4 regions of the Allobosea vaviloviae genome follow, and region 1 is predicted to be linked to each of the others. Evidence: predicted binding sites of a transcription regulator. Region 1 holds the regulator's gene; each other region holds the start of a gene.
What was found. Region 1 encodes PhoB, which activates phosphate uptake and scavenging genes when phosphate is short. Its sites were predicted from a motif close to TGTCATNNANCTGTCAT; they were not measured.
Positions count from the first base shown of each region.

Region 2: a site for PhoB is predicted at 3,344-3,360, ahead of BHK69_RS22845 (inorganic phosphate transporter). Genes of this name have one in related genera too.
Region 3: a site for PhoB is predicted at 2,577-2,593, ahead of BHK69_RS17250 (ArsJ-associated glyceraldehyde-3-phosphate dehydrogenase). Genes of this name have one in related genera too.
Region 4: a site for PhoB is predicted at 2,343-2,359, ahead of phnC (phosphonate ABC transporter ATP-binding protein). Genes of this name have one in related genera too.

Region 1 covers NZ_CP017147.1:1,747,914-1,752,546, forward strand. The annotation lists gene pstA (phosphate ABC transporter permease PstA) at 1-194, shown strand, start outside; gene pstB (phosphate ABC transporter ATP-binding protein PstB) at 259-1,059, shown strand; gene phoU (phosphate signaling complex protein PhoU) at 1,099-1,818, shown strand; gene phoB (phosphate regulon transcriptional regulator PhoB) at 1,993-2,691, shown strand; gene BHK69_RS08170 (TIGR03862 family flavoprotein) at 2,833-4,047, shown strand; gene BHK69_RS08175 (hypothetical protein) at 4,284-4,633, opposite strand, start outside; gene BHK69_RS08180 (acyl-homoserine-lactone synthase) at 4,627-4,633, opposite strand, start outside.
Region 2 covers NZ_CP017147.1:4,988,258-4,992,890, forward strand. The annotation lists gene mgtE (magnesium transporter) at 1-200, shown strand, start outside; partial or broken gene BHK69_RS22830 (glycoside hydrolase family 25 protein) at 378-1,154, shown strand; gene BHK69_RS22835 (CDP-alcohol phosphatidyltransferase family protein) at 1,413-2,150, opposite strand; gene BHK69_RS22840 (glycoside hydrolase family 25 protein) at 2,262-3,233, shown strand; gene BHK69_RS22845 (inorganic phosphate transporter) at 3,412-4,633, shown strand, end outside.
Region 3 covers NZ_CP017147.1:3,732,908-3,737,540, forward strand. The annotation lists gene arsJ (organoarsenical effux MFS transporter ArsJ) at 226-1,485, opposite strand; gene BHK69_RS17250 (ArsJ-associated glyceraldehyde-3-phosphate dehydrogenase) at 1,490-2,533, opposite strand; gene BHK69_RS17255 (arsenate reductase ArsC) at 2,668-3,186, shown strand; gene BHK69_RS17260 (arsenate reductase/protein-tyrosine-phosphatase family protein) at 3,228-4,079, shown strand; gene BHK69_RS17265 (PHA/PHB synthase family protein) at 4,160-4,633, opposite strand, start outside.
Region 4 covers NZ_CP017147.1:6,281,219-6,285,851, forward strand. The annotation lists gene BHK69_RS29115 (efflux RND transporter periplasmic adaptor subunit) at 1-1,000, opposite strand, end outside; gene BHK69_RS29120 (TetR/AcrR family transcriptional regulator) at 1,136-1,759, shown strand; gene BHK69_RS29125 (nuclear transport factor 2 family protein) at 1,849-2,319, shown strand; gene phnC (phosphonate ABC transporter ATP-binding protein) at 2,460-3,278, shown strand; gene phnD (phosphonate ABC transporter substrate-binding protein) at 3,343-4,260, shown strand; gene phnE (phosphonate ABC transporter, permease protein PhnE) at 4,474-4,633, shown strand, end outside.

The DNA of each region.
Region 1 (4,633 bases):
CGCTGAACAACAATTTCTGGTTCTCGCCCTCTCTCTCGGGCGGCGTTTCCAACTTGCCGGTGACGATCTACCAGTTCGCCTCGGCGCCTTACGAGAACTGGCAGCAGCTCGCCTGGGCCGGCTCGCTGATCATCACCATGTCGATCCTGGTGCTCTCGCTCATCGCCCGCCGCATCGTGCGCGGCTCCAAGTAATCCGTCGCTTCAAACAATACGTCGCTTCTGACATTCGTCGCGTCCGATCCGAAGGAACCCTTCGATGCTTTCGACCCTGGAACTGAGCCCGCAATCACTCGACGCCGATGCCCCCGTCCGGATCGCGGTCAAGAACCTCGATTTCTACTACGGCGAGCACAAGGCGCTGAAGAGCGTCAATCTCGATTTCCGCGACCGCCACGTCACGGCGCTGATCGGCCCCTCGGGCTGCGGCAAGTCGACCCTGCTGCGCATCTTCAACCGCATCTACTCGCTCTACCCTGAGCAGCGCGCCACCGGCGAGGTCATCCTCGACGGCCGCAACGTCATCTCCAACGATGTCGACGTGAACGAGTTGCGCTCGCGCATCGGCATGGTCTTCCAGAAGCCGACGCCGTTCCCGATGTCGATCTACGACAATGTCGCCTTCGGCATCCGGCTCTATGAGAAGCCGCCGAAGTCGGAGCTCGACGATCGCGTCGAGGGCGCGCTGCGCCGCGCGGCGCTCTGGGACGAGGTCAAGGACAAGCTCAAGGCCTCGGGCATGGGCCTGTCGGGCGGCCAGCAGCAGCGCCTGTGCATCGCGCGCACCATCGCGCAGAAGCCGGAGGTGATCCTGTTCGACGAACCGACCTCGGCGCTCGATCCGATCTCGACCGGCAAGATCGAGGATCTGCTGGAGCAGCTCAAGACCGATTTCACCATCGTCATCGTCACCCACAACATGCAGCAGGCGGCGCGTATCTCGCAGTATACCGCCTTCATGTATCTTGGCGAGGTGATCGAGTTCGCGCCGACCAACACCATCTTCATGAACCCGCACAAGAAGCAGACCCAGGACTATGTCACCGGCCGCTTCGGCTGACTGTCGAACCCTGTTTTCGCTTCCAGAGGATCCGCCGCGATGACCGACCATATCGTCCGCTCCTACGACGCCGAACTCGAGGCGCTGCGCCGCAGCCTCGCCGAGATGGGCGGCATGTCCGAGCGCATGCTCGGCGATTCCACCGTGGCGCTGGTGCGCCGCGACACCACGCTCGCCCAGAAGGTGATCAGCGCCGACCAGCGCCTCGACAACCTGCAGCGCGATGTCGAGGAGCGCGCGGTCCTGACCATCGCGCGGCGCCAGCCGCTGGCGAACGACCTGCGTGAATTGATCTCGGCGATCCGCATCGCTGCCGACATCGAGCGCGTCGGCGATCTCGCCAAGAACATCGCCAAGCGCGCGGTCGCGATCTCCGGCCAGTTCCAGCCGCCGCATCGCGCCGTGGTCGGGCTCGAGCATATGAGCCGCCTCGTCCAGGCCCAGCTCAAGGACGTGCTCGACGCCTATGCCGCGAGCAACGAACAGAAGGCCATGGAGGTCTGGCGCCGCGACGACGAGATCGACGCGCTCTACACCTCGCTCTTCCGGGAATTGCTGACCTATATGATGGAAGATCCGCGCAACATCACCTTCTGCACGCATCTCCTGTTCTGCGCCAAGAACGTCGAGCGCATCGGCGATCACACCACCAACATCGCCGAGACGATCCATTATCTCGTCACCGGCGAGTCGCTCGATCTCAACCGCCCGAAGCTCGACACCACCGACATCAATGTCGAGGCGGTGACGGGGAGCTGATGGAATGAACGCACCGGCACCTTTCCCGTCAGGGTCGTCCTCGGGCTTGTCCCGAGGATCATCCCGACCATCCACGTCTTCGCCGGTCGAGACCTGTGTTCAAGACATGGATGCTCGCCACAAGGGCGAGCATGACGGTGTGTGTCGGCTGAATGCCAAGAACGGAACCGAGACATGCCCGCACGCATCCTGATCGTCGAGGACGAGGAGCCGCTCACCCTGCTCCTGCGCTACAATCTCGAAGCCGAGGGCTTCGAGGTCGACAGCGTCGCGCGCGGCGACGATGCTGAACTGCATCTGCGCGACCACACGCCCGACCTCGTCCTGCTCGACTGGATGCTGCCGGGCCTGTCGGGCATCGAGCTCTGCCGCCGCCTGCGCACGCGCCGCGACACCGAGCGCGTGCCGATCATCATGCTCACCGCCCGCGGCGAGGAGACCGAGCGCGTGCGCGGCCTCGCCACCGGTGCTGACGACTACGTGGTCAAGCCGTTCTCGCTGCCTGAACTGATCGCGCGCATCCAGGCGCTGCTGCGCCGGGCGAAGCCTGGCCATGTCGCCGGGCTGCTCGCGGCCGGCGATCTCGAGCTCGACCGCACGACGCGCCGCGTCCGCCGCTCCGGCGCGGAATTGCATCTCGGCCCGACCGAATTCCGCCTGCTCGAATTCCTGATGCAGGCGCCTGGCCGGGTCTATTCCCGCGCACAACTCCTCGACGCCGTCTGGGGTCGCGACGTCTATATCGACGAGCGCACGGTCGACGTTCATGTCGGGCGCCTGCGCAAGGCGATCACGCCCGGTGACGCCAAGGACCCGCTGCGCACCGTGCGCGGCGCGGGCTACGCTTTCGACGAGACTTTCGCGCGGGGCTGAAAGCGCGCGTCATTCTCGGGTTTGACCCGAGAATCTCCAGCCGCATGAAGCGCCATTCGGTTCGGCATGAGATGCGCGGGTCAAGCCCGAGCATGGACGATCGCGCTTGACCCGCGCGCCCGCCGGCCCCAAGCCCTCCCGATGCAAAACAAATCCATCGCGATCATCGGCGCAGGCCCCTCCGGCCTGATCGCCGCCGAGCGGCTGTCCGCCGCCGGCCACGCCGTTACGGTCTATGACCGCATGCCCTCGCCGGCGCGTAAATTCCTGCTTGCCGGCCGCGGTGGGCTGAACCTGACCCATTCCGAACCGCTGGATCAGTTCCTGACGCGCTATCGCGGCGCGCAGGCCTGGCTCGAACCGGCGATCCGCGCCTTCCCGCCCCAGGCTTTGCGCGATTGGGCCGACGGTCTCGGCGCCGACAGCTTCATCGGCACGAGCGGGCGCGTCTTTCCCAAGGCGATGAAGGCCTCGCCTCTGCTGCGCGCCTGGCTGCGCCGGCTGGAAGGGCAAGGCGTGACATTCGCTCCGGGCAGGCTCTGGACCGGCTGGAGCGCCGATGGCGCGCTCGCCTTCCAGACCCGCGACGGCGGGGTCGAGACGATCCGGCCCGGCGCGACCTTGCTGGCGCTCGGCGGCGCGAGCTGGCCGCGCCTTGGCTCAGATGGCGGCTGGGCGCCTCGACTCGTGGAGCGCGGAGTCACCGTCGCGCCGCTGCTGCCGGCCAATGGCGGCTTCACGGTGGCCTGGTCGGCGACGATGCGCGAGCGCTTCAGTGGCGCGCCGTTGAAGCGCATCGTCATTCGCTTCGGTGAGCGTCAGGCCACCGGTGAGGCGATGATCGATGCCGACGGTATCGAGGGCGGCGCGGTCTATGCGCTCTCGGGCCTGCTGCGCGAGGCGATCCTGCGCCAGGGCAGGGCGGCGGTCACGCTCGACCTGCGGCCCGACATGGAGACCGCCCGCCTCGTTGAGCGTCTGGCGAAGCGTCGCAAGGGCGAGACGCTGAGCAACCATCTGCGCAAGGCGGCGGGCCTGTCGCCGGCTGCGATCGCGCTCCTGCGCGAGGCGAGCCCGCGCTTGCCTGAGGACGCAGCGGCCTTGGCGGCGCTGATCAAGACCGCTCCCCTCACACTCACCGGCCTCGCCCCGATCACGCGGGCGATTTCGAGCGCCGGCGGCATCGAAGCTGGTGCGGTCACCCCCGATTTCATGCTGAAGGCATTGCCCGGCGTCTTCGTTGCCGGCGAGATGCTGGACTGGGAAGCCCCGACCGGCGGCTACCTGCTGCAGGCCTGCTTCGCCACCGGCATCGCGGCGGCGGCGGGGCTGGAGGCTTGGCTGGCGCGAGGGTAAGCTGAGCAAGAAATCTCGCTCCAGAACCTCCACGTCATCCTGGACAAGCGGCGGAGCCGCGTAGCTCCGGGATCCATCGTAGAGCCAGGTCCGTCAAAGGATCGGCCCTCCGATGATCCCGGCGCTCCGCTTCGCTTCGGCCAGGATGACGGCGTGGTTCCGGGAGACATCTGGCTCCGGGAGACATGGGACAAGCGAGTGCGCTTCTCCCGCCTGCCCCTAGGTCTGCCCCTTCGTCACGCGTCGTGAGGTGAGGCCACCCCGCGCTCGCGGTCCCGGGCCCGCTCGTAGATGGCGCCGAGATCGTGGCTTACCAGCATGACGGCGTCCTGGCTCAACGGCTTGGCCTGGATCGCCCCATTGGTCAGCAGGAAGAGCTGCACCAGCGCCGAGCGCCCGGCATCGTCCAGGCCCATGACCTGAGTCAGCAGCCAGAGATCGTCGGGGAGGTCGAAATGGGACGCTGCTTCCAGCAGCGGGGTGTAGCCCCGGTGCCGTTCCATCAGCGTCATCAGGGTCGCCAGCGCGTTTCCGAGGTCTTGCCGTTCCTCGGAGGATAAGGCCGAATAGCTGTGCTCGTCATACA
Region 2 (4,633 bases), 3.1 Mb from region 1:
GACTGGGCGTGGTCATCGGCATCGCGATGATCGTCAACCTGATCGCTGCCGCCGGCGCCGGCGTCGCGATTCCCGTCCTGCTCGACCGGTTCGATATCGATCCCGCGATCGCATCGGGAACCTTCGTCACCACCGTGACGGATGTCGTCGGCTTCTTCGCATTCCTCGGGATCGCGACATTATGGCTCGGCCTGGGTTAGAGCCTTGCGCGAAAAAGTGGGGTACCGGTTTTTCGCACGAGCAATGCTCTAAACTCTTGGAATCGATCACGTCGCATTCGGACGTTTCCGTCCGGATGCGACGTGATCTAGGCTAAGGCCTGAGAAAAGCCGGTAACGTAAACCGGACGTCAAGCTTTCTCCTCAATTTTCAGGGAGATGACCCTGCACCATATGCTCAGCCGCAAACCCATCTCCCTCCTTGTCGCCACCGCGCTCGCGGTGCTGGGCGGCTGCGTCGCGATGGAAGGCAACTACCCGCTCAAAGGCGACAACCGGCCTCACCCCGGCGTCGCCGCCGCGCATCGCTATGCCGTGCAAGGCATCGACATCTCGCGTTGGCAGGGCGAGATCGACTGGGCTGCGGTGAAAGGCGCGGGAACGCGCTTCGTCTACATGAAGGCGACCGAAGGCGGCGACCATGTCGACCCTGCCTTCCAGCGCAACTGGGAGGCAGCGCGCCGGGCCGGCGTGCGGCGCGGCGCCTATCATTTCGTCTATTGGTGCCGCCCGGCCCATGAGCAGGCGATCTGGTTCAAGCAGCAGATCCCCAACGACCCCGACGCGCTGCCGCCGGTGCTCGATGTCGAATGGAACGGCCATTCCCGGACTTGCCCGCAGAAGATCGACCGCGCGCTGGCGCTGGAGAAAATCCAGCTCATGCTGACCGAGCTGGAACAGCTCACGGGCAAGAAGCCGGTGATCTACACCGACATCACCTTCCACAAGGATGTGCTGGAAGGCCAGTTCAACGACTACCCCTACTGGATCCGCTCAACAGCGGCTCTGCCCGAGACGCGCTACGCCAACCGGCCCTGGGCGTTCTGGCAGTTCACCACCACGGGCCGCGTGCCGGGCATCAGGGGCGATGTCGACCGCAACGCCTTCTTCGGCAGCGAAGAGCAGTTCATCGGCTGGATCAACGGCGAGTTCGATATCGGCACGCGCAGCTGGGCCAGGCGCCGCCAGTCGCCGGCGCAGCCGAGCCCGAGCATCGTCAACGAGCCGCCGGCGCCCGCTCCCTCGCTCCAGCCCTCAATGCCCGAGCCGGTCGAACCCGAGGACGCCCCCGTCGCGACCGTGCCGGGCGCGATCGAGCCGGTGCCCTCCTCGTTGCATATTCCGGCAAGGAACACCGGCAAGCGGAACTGACGGGGCCAAGCGGAGCTGACGAGCGTTGTCGCCGCCCGGTCATCAAACCCGGGCCCCACGGCGCCTTTCCCAGGCACGCCCCAGGCCGAGCAGAACGAAATAGGCGACCGCGATCAGCAGGATGCCTTTTGCCGGCAGGTCCGGCCGCATCTCCCGCCAGAGCGTCCACAAAGCCGCCCCGCCCCATAAAACCAAGACGGTGAGCGTCAGCCCGCGCCAGCGCCGCACCCTGACCGGATGGACGAAGACCACCGGCGCAAACATCAGCACCGTCGCGATCAGGACCACCGCGAGCGCCAGCCAGACCGGCGGTGCGAAGGCGACGATGTAGAACACCACGATGTTCCACACCGCCGGAAAGCCGCGGAACCACCAATCATCGGTCTTCATACCGGTATCGGCGAAATAGAGCGCGCTCGTCAGCGTGACGACGACGCCGCAGAGCAGCCCCCAGGGCTGCGTCATCACATCGGCGCGCAGCAGCATCGCGGCGGGCACGAAGACATAGGTGATGAAATCGACGACGAGGTCGAGCTGCGCCCCGTCATAGCGCCTGGCCAGCTCCTTGACCTCGAGCCTGCGCGCCAGCGGCCCGTCGAGCGCATCGACCAGCAGCGCTACTGCCAGCCAACCGAAGGCCTGCGCCAGATCGCCCGCGATCACGGCCTGCAGCGAGAGCAGCCCGAGCGCCGCGCCCAGCGCCGTGAAGACATGGACGCCATAGGCCAGCGCCCTGCGCAACCCCGTAGCGCGCCCCTGCCTGCCTGGCTCCGGCTCCACCGCCGCTCCTCCCCGGTTAACCAAAGCTGAAACAAGCCATTCGGATGCGAGCAAGTTCTAACCGGGCCTTAACCACGTCGCTCTCATCTGGAAAGGCTAATGGAGAAGTGGATGCCCGCGCGAGCGACGATTTTTGGACGAACCCTCTTCGCTGTGCTCGCCACGCTCGGCCTGCTCATAGGCGCAGCCGTGCCCGCCGCCGCGCTCTACCCGAAGAAGGGCGACAGTGATCCGCATCTTGGCGTGCGCGACGCAAGGCGCAAGGCGATCCAGGGCATCGACATCTCGCGCTGGCAGGGCGAGATCGACTGGGCCAAGGTCAAGGACGCCGATACCCGCTTCGCCTTCATCAAGGCGACCGAGGGCGGCGACCATCTCGACCCGAGCTTCAAGCGCAACTGGGCCGAGGCGAAGAAGCACGGCATCCCGCGTGGCGCCTATCATTTCGTCTGGTGGTGCCGCTCGGCAAAGGACCAGGTGCGCTGGTTCAAGAAGCACATCCCGCGCGATGCCGACGCCCTGCCGCCCGTGCTCGACGTCGAATGGCAGAACGGCTCGCAATGCACCCGCAAGATCTCCCGCGATCAGGCCCTCGCCAAGATCCGCGAGATGCTGGTGGCGCTGCAGGCCCATACCGGCAAGAAGCCGATCATCTACACCGACATCAACTTCCATGAGGACGTGCTCGAAGGCGAGTTCAACGACTATCCCTACTGGCTGCGCTCGACTGCCGCGCCGCTGAAGCATCGCTACAACCGCGAGAAATGGGAGTTCTGGCAGTTCACCACGACAGGCCAGGTCCCCGGCGTCCCCGGCGATGTCGATCGCAACGCCTTCTTCGGCAGCGAGCAGGAATTCGCCGCCTGGCGCACCGGCCGCTTCGACATCGGCGCGCGGAAATGGCATGGCGGCGAGCCGAAAGTGGCGAGGACCACGCCGCCCGCGACCTCCGCTGGCGCGAAAGCGTCCAAGGCCGCCGCCGGTGCGCCGCCCCGCATGGTACCGCCGCGGCCACTCACCGGCAGCGATACAAGGATCCTCAAATCAATGGCGGCGCGCATCGATCTAGGCCAGTCGCAGTAATCGCCGCCAAAATGCAATGCGATTCAACTTAGTCGTACGACTTTAGTCGTAAATCTAAATCTTTGATCTACAAAACAAAGCTACGCTAAGTTTGGTATCGCAGCGTATTCCGTCATCAGATTGTCGGCAAAATCGCCCAGCTTCCTGAAACCTTAACAGGGCTCCGGGGAGCAGTACGATGACGAGTATGACGCTGGACAGCAGCACGGGCCACGCTCCCGATGCCGGCAAACCTAAACTGGACGCGCCCAAGGGCATCGGCGCCCTCGCCTTCTTCGCCGGCGTGATGACTGCCGGCCTCGCCTATATGGCGTTCTCGCTCTATCAGGACATCTCGTCCGCCGGCACGCCGGCCACGACCTGGCTGCCCTTCATCCTGCTCGGCGTGGCCATGCTGATCGCGCTCGGCTTCGAGTTCGTCAACGGCTTCCACGATACCGCCAATGCGGTCGCGACCGTGATCTATACCCATGCCATGCCGGCCAATGTCGCCGTCGTCTGGTCCGGCTTCTTCAACTTCCTCGGCGTGATGATGGCGAGCGGCGCGGTTGCCTTCGGCATCATCTCGCTGCTGCCGGTCGAGCTCATCCTCAATGTCGGCTCCGGGGCGGGCTTCGCCATGGTGTTCGCCCTGCTGATCGCGGCGATCATCTGGAATCTCGGCACCTGGGCGCTCGGCCTGCCGGCCTCCTCCTCGCATACGCTGATCGGCTCGATCATCGGCGTCGGCCTCGCCAACCAGCTCTACAATTCGAACAGCGGCACCTCGGGCGTCGACTGGTCCAAGGCGATCGAGATCGGCCAGTCGCTGCTGATCTCGCCGGTATTCGGCTTCATCGCCGCGGCGCTCGTCTTCCTGACGCTGAAGATCCTGGTGAAAAGCCCCGAGCTCTATGCCGAGCCGAAGGGCAACAAGCCGCCGCCGCTGTGGATCCGCGCCGTTCTGATCGCGACCTGCACCGGCGTCTCCTTCGCCCATGGCTCGAATGACGGCCAGAAGGGCATGGGCCTGATCATGCTGATCCTGATCGGCTGCGCGCCCACGGCCTATGCGCTGAATCGCGCCATTCCCGCCGGCGATGTCGACACCTTCCGCAAGACCGCCATCGCCGCCAGCGCCGTGATCGACCAGAAGGCGCTGGGCTACTCCATCATCGGCGATCCCCGCCAGAACGTGACGCGCTATGTCTCCAATCGGACGATCGACGACTCGACCTTCCCGGCGCTCTCGGCGCTGAACAAGGAGATCGTCAAGCAGATCGAGACCTTTGGCCATCCGTCCAAGTACCCGGCCGCGATCGTCGGTAACGCCCGCAACGACATGTATCTCGCCTCCGAGGCGATGAAGCACATCTTCAAGGCCGACAAGAAGGAAGAGAAGATCTTCACGGCCGAGGACC
Region 3 (4,633 bases), 2.0 Mb from region 1:
GGTTCGCGTGAAGAAGACGCATTAAAACAATGACATGGAGCAATTGAACGATCCAATTGGATCGGACATTGCTCTAGCCAGCCCGCGAAACACGGCGCGTATTCCGGGCCAGTTCGAGAGCAGGCTGGCGCGAGCCCAGATGTCCGCAACGCATCCGCCAGCGCCTTGAGCTTGCCGTCGCCGGGCTGGCGTGCGGGCGCGCGCTTTGGCGCCTTGGAGTATGGTTCAGCCTTCCCGCTCGATGCGTTCGGGGTGGAGAGGCAGTGCTAGCGTCGCGGCGAAGCAGGCCGCCAGCATCAAGCTGGATCCGATGAGGCAGGCGTATAGCCCTCCTGCCTGATAGAGCAGCCCCGACAGCAATGTGCCTGTGAAACGCCCGAGCGCGTTGGCCGCATAGTAGAAACCGACATCCTCGGCCGATTTCTCCGATCCGGCATAGGCCAGGATCAGGTAGGAGTGGACCGACGAGTTCACCGCGAAGGCGAATCCGAACAGGCTGAGGCCCACGACCAGGACTAGGTCGGGCCGCAAGCCCGAGTCGCTTGCGAGGAGCCCGGCGATAGCGAAGGGGACGGCCGCCAGCGCCAGCGACCAGAGCCGTGCGGCGAGGACCTCGGAGGACAGTCCGTCGGCGCTGCGCCGGACTAAGGCGGGCGCGGCCGCCTGAACCAGTCCATAGCCAATGGTCCAGATCGCCAGAAAGGTGCCGACCATGGTGAAGGTCCAGCCCGAGGCGTAGAGGAAGACCGGCACACCCACGACGAACCAGACGTCCCGCGCTCCGAACAATGCGACGCGCGCGATCGCCAGCAGGTTGACGCCTCGGTTCTTGGCGAACAGCTCGCGGGCGCTCCTGCTGGCCTTGGCCTTGCCCATCATCGCCGGCAACGACGTGACCACGCCCAGCAGGATCAGCGCGAGCATGGCGGCCATCGCCCATAGCGCACCCCTGAACCCCAGCGCCTCCAGAAGTAACCCGCCGAGGAAGAAGCCGATGCCCTTCATTGCGTTCTTCGAGCCGGTGAACCAGGCCACCCAGCGAAACAGCCGGCCCTCTGCGTCCTCGGCCTTCGCTGCCGCTTCCGCGATCTTGATCGCCGATTTCGAGGCTGTCTTGGTCAAGTCCTTGGCAACGCCACAGATGCCTTGTGCGAGGACGACCCAGGCCACGGAGGCTGCAGCTGTCCAGTCCGGCGATAGCGCCGAAAGCAGCAGGAAGCCGAATATTTGTGTCGTCAGCCCGACCGTCAGCATGCGGGTGATGCCATACCGCGCAGCAAGCCAGCCGCCGATCAGGTTGGCGGCGATACCGGCCGCCTCGTAGAGAAGGAACAGGAAGGCCAGCATGAACGGCGAATAGCCAAGCCGGAAGAAGTGCAGCAGCACGAGCATCCGCAACGCGCCGTCGGTCAGGGTAAAGCCCCAATAGGCCGCTGTGACGATGGTGTAGTTGCGCGAGCCTTGGCCCGCGCTCGGATTCTGCACGACCTCAGATCCCGACCTGTTCGAGGTGGCAGGCGAGATCGACCATGCGGCAGGCATAGCCCATCTCGTTGTCGTACCAGGCATACACCTTCAACATCGTCCCGTCGGTGACGAGCGTCGACAGACCGTCGATGATCGAGGAGCGCGTGTCGCGCTGATAGTCGATCGAGACCAGCGGCCGCGCCTCGAAGCCCAGGATGCCGGCGAGCGGCCCCTTCGCAGCAGCCTTGAACAGCTCGTTGACCTCAGCGGCCGTCGTCGGGCGCTCCAGTTCGAAGACGCAATCGGTCAGTGAGGCGTTGAGCACCGGCGCACGAACGGCGTGGCCGTCGAGCTTTCCCTTGAGCTCAGGATAGATCAGCGCGATCGCGGTGGCGCTGCCGGTCGTCGTCGGCTGGAGCGAGAGCATGGCGGAGCGGGCGCGGCGCAGATCCTTGTGCGGTGCATCGACGACAACGTTCGTGTTCGTCGGGTCGTGGATCGTGGTGATCTGGCCGTGGCGGATACGCAGGTTCTCATGAACGACCTTCACCACCGGGGCGAGGCAGTTGGTGGTGCAGGAAGCGGCAGTCACGATCGGATGCAAATCGGGCTTGTAGAGATGCTCGTTGATGCCGATGACTACGTTGAGGACCGACGCGTCCTTCACTGGTGCCGCCACGATGACGCGCTTGGCACCGCGCTTCAGATGGCCCTCGATCGTAGCAGGCATTAAAAATTTGCCAGTACATTCGAGCACGACATCGACGCCGAGGTCGCCCCAAGGGATATCTCCGGGCGCAGCGTGAGCCGAGAAACCCATCCGGCGCTCGCCGATGCGGATTCCGCCCTCGCTCTCTGGGCCTATGTCGGCGCGCCAACGGCCCTGCATGCTGTCGAATTCCAGCAAATGGGCCGTCGCCAACGCTCCGCCCTTGATCTCGTTGAGATGCACGACGTCGAGTCGATTGCCGGCACGCGGATCGTCGCCCTGGCGCTCGGCGGCGCCGAGAGCTGCCCTCAGGGCCAGGCGCCCGATGCGCCCCATGCCGTTGATGCCGACCCGCATGATCCATGCTCCCTACGATGATCCTGAACGGTCCATCGCCTGAATGAAGACTATATGTCAATATGTCGGTTGACTCCGACATATCGCTCGGGCAGCATTTATGTCGATCGTAACCGACATAACGAGATTTCCCCATGGAAACGGCTCCCCTGAAGGTCCTCTTCATCTGCAAGGGCAACCACGCCCGCTCGATCATGGCGGAATCCATCATGCGGCGGCTCGCCGGCGACAAGTTCATGGTCTTTAGCGCCGGAAGCCAACCGCAGCCGGAGGTCAGCCCATTTGCCGCTCGGCTGCTGAAATCTTTGAATCACGATATGGCGGGCCTGCATCCCAAGAGCTGGAACGAGTTCGCCCAAGCTGGCTCGCCAGAGCTCGACTTCGTCTTCACCTTGTCCGAGACCGCAGCCAACGCGGTGCCGCCCGCTTGGCCCGGCAACCCGTTGGCTGCGCTCTGGACGCTGCCCGATCCTGCTGCCTTCCAAGGAGATGATGTGCAGAAGGCGCTTGCCTTCGCGGACGCCTACCGCATGCTCAGTAATCGGATCTCGATCTTTTCCAGCTTGCCGCTGTCAACGCTGCAAGGCATGGCGCTGCAGCACCGTCTCGACGCAATCGGGAAGGACATGGGCAGAAGGGACGACGCGGCGTGACGCCAGGACTTGACGCATCGAGGCTGGATTCTCCCGACGCAGTGGCGCTGCTCGGCGCGCTGGCGCAGCCGACGCGGCTGGAGATCTTCCGCCTGCTCATGCGGTACAGCCCGCATGGGCTTGCCGCCGGAGACATCGGTCGGCTGCTGGCCGTGGCGCACAACACCCTGTCGGCCCATCTGGGTGCGCTCGAACAGGTCGGACTGCTGGCGTCGCGGCGGGAAGGCCGCCACATCATTTTCGCCGCTCAGGCCCCGCGCGCTGACGCGCTGCTCGCCTTCCTCTCCGACGCCTGCTGCAGCGAGAGGCCAGTGGGATGTGCGCCCGTTTCGCTATCCGTCCCGGCTCGCCGCGAGTTTGTTGCCAGCGAACGCCCCTTGCGCGTGCTCGTGGTCTGCACGGGTAATTCGGCCCGCTCGATCATGGCTGAGGCGGTGCTGAACCGAGAAGGGCTCGGGCGGATCCAGGCCTATTCCGCCGGTAGCCGTCCGCAGGAGATGCCTCATCCGCTGGCTCTCGGCCTGCTTGACGACCTCGGTTATGAGGTCTCGGCGATGCGCTCGAAGTCTTGGGACGAGTTCTTTGGTCCTGCCGCCCCTGAACTCGATCTCGTCATCACGGTCTGCGATGACGCGGCCGAAGAGACCTGCCCAGCCTTCCCTGGCGTGCCGATGCGGGTGCATTGGGGACTGGACGATCCTGCGTCGGTCGCGGGCCCGCAAGCGGCCAAACGTGCCGCCTTCCTGCAGAGCTATCGCGACCTGGCCGCTCGCGTCACGGCCTTCGTGAACTTGCCATTCGAGGAGATGCCGCTGCGCGAGCTGGAGCCTGTTCTGACCGCCATCGGCCGAATGGACGGCGCGACCGACAAGTCGCTTGAGCAGGCCGCGTGATATCGACAGGTGCCTTTGCAGCGGACATCTTGAACTTCAGCTGAGGGTCGCAAGCCGTCCGTCCCGCCCCAAATTCCCGTCTAAGCCTTCATCTTCACATAGGTTCCCGGGGCCTCGCCGAGCGCCTCGAGCTTGCCGTCGCCGGGCTGGCGCGCGGGCACGCGCTTTGGCGCCTGCGCCTCGATCCAGGCGAACCAGTGCGGCCACCAGGAGCCGGGATGCTCGGCCGCCGCCGCGATCCAGTCCTCGTAGCGCCCCAGAGCCGCGCCGCCGGTCCAGTACTGATATTTGACCTTGGCGGGCGGGTTGACCACGCCGGCGATATGACCCGAACCCGCCACGACATAATCGACAGGGCCGCCGAAGCATTGCGAGCCGAGGAAGACCGACGGCGCCGGGGCGATATGGTCCTCGCGCGCGGCCAGATTATAGATCGGGATCGTCACCTTCTTCAGGTCGAGCGTCGTGCCGCCGATGCGCATCTCGCCCTTTGAGAGCTTGTTCTCAAGATAGCAGTTGCGCAGGTAGAAGGAGTGGTTGGCGGCCGGCATCCG
Region 4 (4,633 bases), 1.8 Mb from region 1:
GTTGCATCTGGGGGGTCAGCCCCTTCACGATCTCGACCTTGCCCGGCAGCCTCTTGCCGAGCTCGACCGAGACGCGCTTGGCCTTGCCGTTCTCGACGACGTAGACGATCTTGCCGACACCGTCGGGCACCACCGCAGTCTCGGGAATGACCAGCGCGTTCTCGCGCTGGTCGATGACGATGACGATGCGGGCAAAGAGGCCCGGCTTCAGCAAGAGATCGGCATTGGGGATCGTGGCGCGCAGGCGGATGGCGCGGCCATTGACGTCGACGACCGGATCGATCGCAAAAATCTTGCCGGCAAAGTCTCGTCCCGGCACGGCGTCGAGCTTCACCTGAATGGTCTGTCCGACCTTGACCCGGGCGAGGAAGATCTCGGGCACGCGGAAATCGACCTTGATCGGGTCGATATTGGTCAGGGTGATCAACTGCTTGCCGACCGAGACATAGTCGCCGACGCTGACCGAACGCAGGCCGACGACGCCATGGAACGGCGCGATCAGGGTCGACTGCGCCAGCTTGGCCTGGGAGAGCTGGACGCGAGCCTCGTTGGAGGCGAGCTGGGCGGTCGCCTGTTCGAGCGCGACCTGCGTGCCGGCACCGCGCTGGACCAGCGACTGGTTGCGCTGGAAGGTGTCGCGCGCCAGGCTCAGATCCGCCTGCAACTGCTTGAGTTCGGCGTCGAGGATGGCTGTGTCGAGCTTGACCAGCTCCTGGCCCTTCTGGACGCGCTCGCCCTCCTTGAAGCCGAGCGCGATGACGCGGCCCGCGATCTCGGGGGCGATCACCACCGATTCGTCGGCGGCGAGCGTGCCCAGGGCCTCGACCTCCTCATAGACGGTCGTAACCTCGATCTTGCCGATCTCGACCGGCACGCCGGCCGGCGGCGGAGCAGCCGCACGGGCCTGCGTCGGCTGCAGGCTGGCCTGATAGCTGCGGTAGCCATAATAGCTGCCACCCGCCAGACCGGCGATCAGGATGAGTAGGACAAACCGCTTCATGACACTGGACGCTCCGGGATCGCGGTCCTAATCTAGACTGGACGGTCCAGTCTGATAAGGGCCTTTGTGGGCGGAAGCATGTCTGAGGCCAACTCTCTCCGGGCCACGTCGACGGATGCGCAGGACTATGTGCGCATGCCTGCCGAGCTTTCGCGACCCGACAAGCATAGCGCCATCACCAAGGCCGCAGCCGAGATGTTCCTGGCCGAAGGCTTCGAGCGCGCCAGCCTCGACCAGATCGCCCATCGCGCCGGCGTCTCCAAGCAGACCATCTACAGCCACTTCACCGACAAGCAGGCGCTGTTCCGCGCGATCTGCGCCGAACTCACTGAAAAGTTGACGATTCCGCTGCGCAAGCCGCGCAAGGCCGGCGCCGATCTGGCGAGCATCCTGATCCGTCTTGGAGAGGATACGCTGGCGACGATGCTGCACCCCGCGGCGCTCGATCTGCACCGGCTGGTGCTGAGCGCGGCCGCGCGCTTTCCAGACCTCGGACGAACCGCCTATGAGGCCGGCGTCGAGCGCATGATCAGCGACCTCGCAGCCCTGCTGGTGCAGCGATCACAACTGCGTGACGGGCTGGCGCAACCCATCTCCCATGCGCAGGCCAGGCGCATGGCCGAGCAGTTCATCGGCATGTTGCGCGGCTTCCATCAGGTTCGCGGACTGCTCGGCATGCCCGCCATCCCCGCCGGCGAGCGCAAGGCCTATGTCCGCTCCTGCGTCGAGATGCTCCTGCGCGGCGTCGCGCCGGCCTGAGCGGAACCCGCTTTTCCAAGAGATTGCGGAGAGCGATTGCGCGGGCTGCGGTTTCCTCCTCTGATCCACCCTTCACCGGAGGAGCCGAGATGTCGCAGCAACGCCCGCCCCTGCCGCCTTTCACGGCCGAGACCGCCGCCCAGAAGGCCCGCATGGCCGAGGACGCCTGGAACTCGCTCGACCCGCAGCGTGTCTCCCTCGCCTATACCCAGGACAGCCGCTGGCGAAACCGGGCCGAGTTCTTCTCGGGCCGCGAGGCGATCATCGCCTTCCTCGAGCGCAAATGGGCCAAGGAGATTGAATACCGCCTGATCAAGGAGGTCTGGGCCTTCCACAACGATCGCATCGCCGTGCGCTTTGCCTATGAGCACCATGACGATGCCGGAAACTGGTTCCGTTCGCATGGCAACGAGCAATGGGAATTCGATGAGAACGGCCTGATGCGCCGGCGTGAGGCCAGCATCAACGACGTGCCGATCCAGCAGGGCGACCGCAAATTCCTCTGGGAGCGGCGGATCAGGCCGACGGATCATCCAGGGCTGACGGGATTGGGGTTGTAGCGGCTGGCGACAGCCCCTCCCCCTGTCACCGCCCTGTCATCTCAGCTGGCTAGCTGATCATCCCGTTCGAAAGCGCGACCCCGGACGGCCCTCGGCCGCCCCGGGCGATGTCGCGCTTGGTTTGCGAGCGGGAGCCCGGCATGCTGCGCATCGAAGGCCTGACCAAACGCTTCGGCGACAAGAACGCCGTCGACAACGTCACGCTGTCCATCCCCAAGGGCGAGATGGTCGGCGTCATCGGCCGCTCCGGCGCCGGCAAGTCGACGCTGCTGCGCATGCTCAACCGCCTCGCCGACGCGACCAGCGGCAGCATCGTCTGCGAGGAGCGCGACGTGACCGCGCTGAAGGGCGCCGCCTTGCGGGCCTGGCGCCGCGACACGGCGATGATCTTCCAGCAGTTCAATCTCGTCGGCCGCCTCGACGTCCTCACCAATGTCCTGCTCGGCCGGCTGAACCATCGCTCGGCGGCCCTGACCCTGGTCAAGAGCTTCTCGCAGGATGACAAGATCCGCGCCATCGCCGCGCTCGAGCGGCTCGACATGGGCCATCTGCTTGCCCAGCGCGCCGAGACGCTGTCGGGCGGACAGCAGCAACGCGTCGCCATTGCACGTGCCTTGGTGCAGGAGCCCAAGGTCATCCTCGCCGACGAGCCGATCGCCTCGCTCGACCCGCGCAACACCCAGGTCGTGATGGATGCGCTGTTCCGCATCAATCGCGAGGACGGCATCACCGTCGTCTGCAACCTGCATCATCTCGATATCGCCTCGAAATATTGTGACCGCCTGATCGGCATGGCTGCCGGCAAGATCGTCTTCGATGGCCCGCCCCACGCTCTGACCACCGAGATCGCGGCCGAGCTCTACGGCATCGAGGCCAAGGATGCCGGCGCCGAGGCGCTCGATGCGCTTGATGCCATCGCGGCCTCCGAGGCCCAGCGCGCCAAGCAGAACGTCGCCTGACCGGGCCAGCCCGGTCGGGAACGCCCGCCCAGACAACTCAATGAACCCGCAACAGGAGCTCACCATGCTGACCCGTCGTCATACGCTCACCCTCGCGACCGCGGCCTTCGCCGCCTCGCTCGCGGCGCCTGCCTTCGCCCAGGACTGGAAGGCGAAATATCCCGAGATCATCTTCGCCATCATCCCGGCCGAGAACGCGTCCGGCGTCGTCGAGCGCTACACCCCCTTCGTCAACTATCTCGCCAAGGAGCTCGGCACCAAGGTCACGCTGCGCATCGCCAGCGACTATGCCGCCCTGATCGAGGGCCAGCGCGCCGGCAACATCCATATCGGCATGTACGGCCCCTCCTCCTTCGCCCGCGCCCTGATGACCGGCGCCAAGATCGACGCCTTCGCGATCGAGACCAATCTCGACGGCACCAAGGGCTACTACTCGGTCTTCTACGTGAAGAAGGATTCGCCCTATCAGAAGATCGAGGATCTCAAGGGCAAGAATCTTGGCCTCGTCGACCCGAACTCGACCTCGGGCAACAACGTGCCGCGCTTCGCGCTCGACGGCATGAAGATCGAGCCCGAGACCTATTTCTCCAAGGTCGTCTACACCGGCAGCCATGAGAACGCCGTGATCGCGCTCGGCCAGGGCACCGTCGACATCGCCGCCAACTGGTGGAACGATGAGCAGGAATCCAACCTCCTGCGCATGGCCCGCAAGAACATGGTCAAGGCCGAGGATTTCCGGATCATCTACAAATCCGCGCAGATCGTGAACTCGCCGATGGCCTATCTCTCGGACCTGCCGGAGCCGCTCAAGGCCACGATCCGCGACGCGGTGTTGAACCTCGCCACCAAGGACAAGGTCGCCTTCGACAAGATCTATGAGGGCAAGCAGGGCCCGCTCGTCGCCGTCGACAACAAGGCCTACGACCCGATCATCGAGCTGAACAAGTTCGTCGACGCGCTCCGCAAGAAGAAGTCCTCGTAAGCTTTGGCTTTGCCGGAAAAGGCGCGGGGAACCCTCTCCCGGAGGGAGAGGGCAGGGTGAGGGGTCGGCCGCTTGACGCCTTGGCCGTAACCTCACCGCAGCCCGCTGCCATGTCGGCGCTCCACTGCCCCAACGGCCGACACCTCACCCCTGCCCCTCTCCTTACAGGAGAGGGGTTCCCCGCGCCCAACCGGCAACGGATTCGCAATTCCCATGACCCTCGCGATCGACCGCAACGACCCTGCGATCCATGCCCATGTCGAGAGCTATCGCCGCGCCATGTCGGCGAAGCGCCGGCAGACGCTGATCGGCGCTGCGATCTTCCTGGTCTGCGTCTGGCTCGCGGCGCTCGGCTCCGAGGTCGACCCCGGAA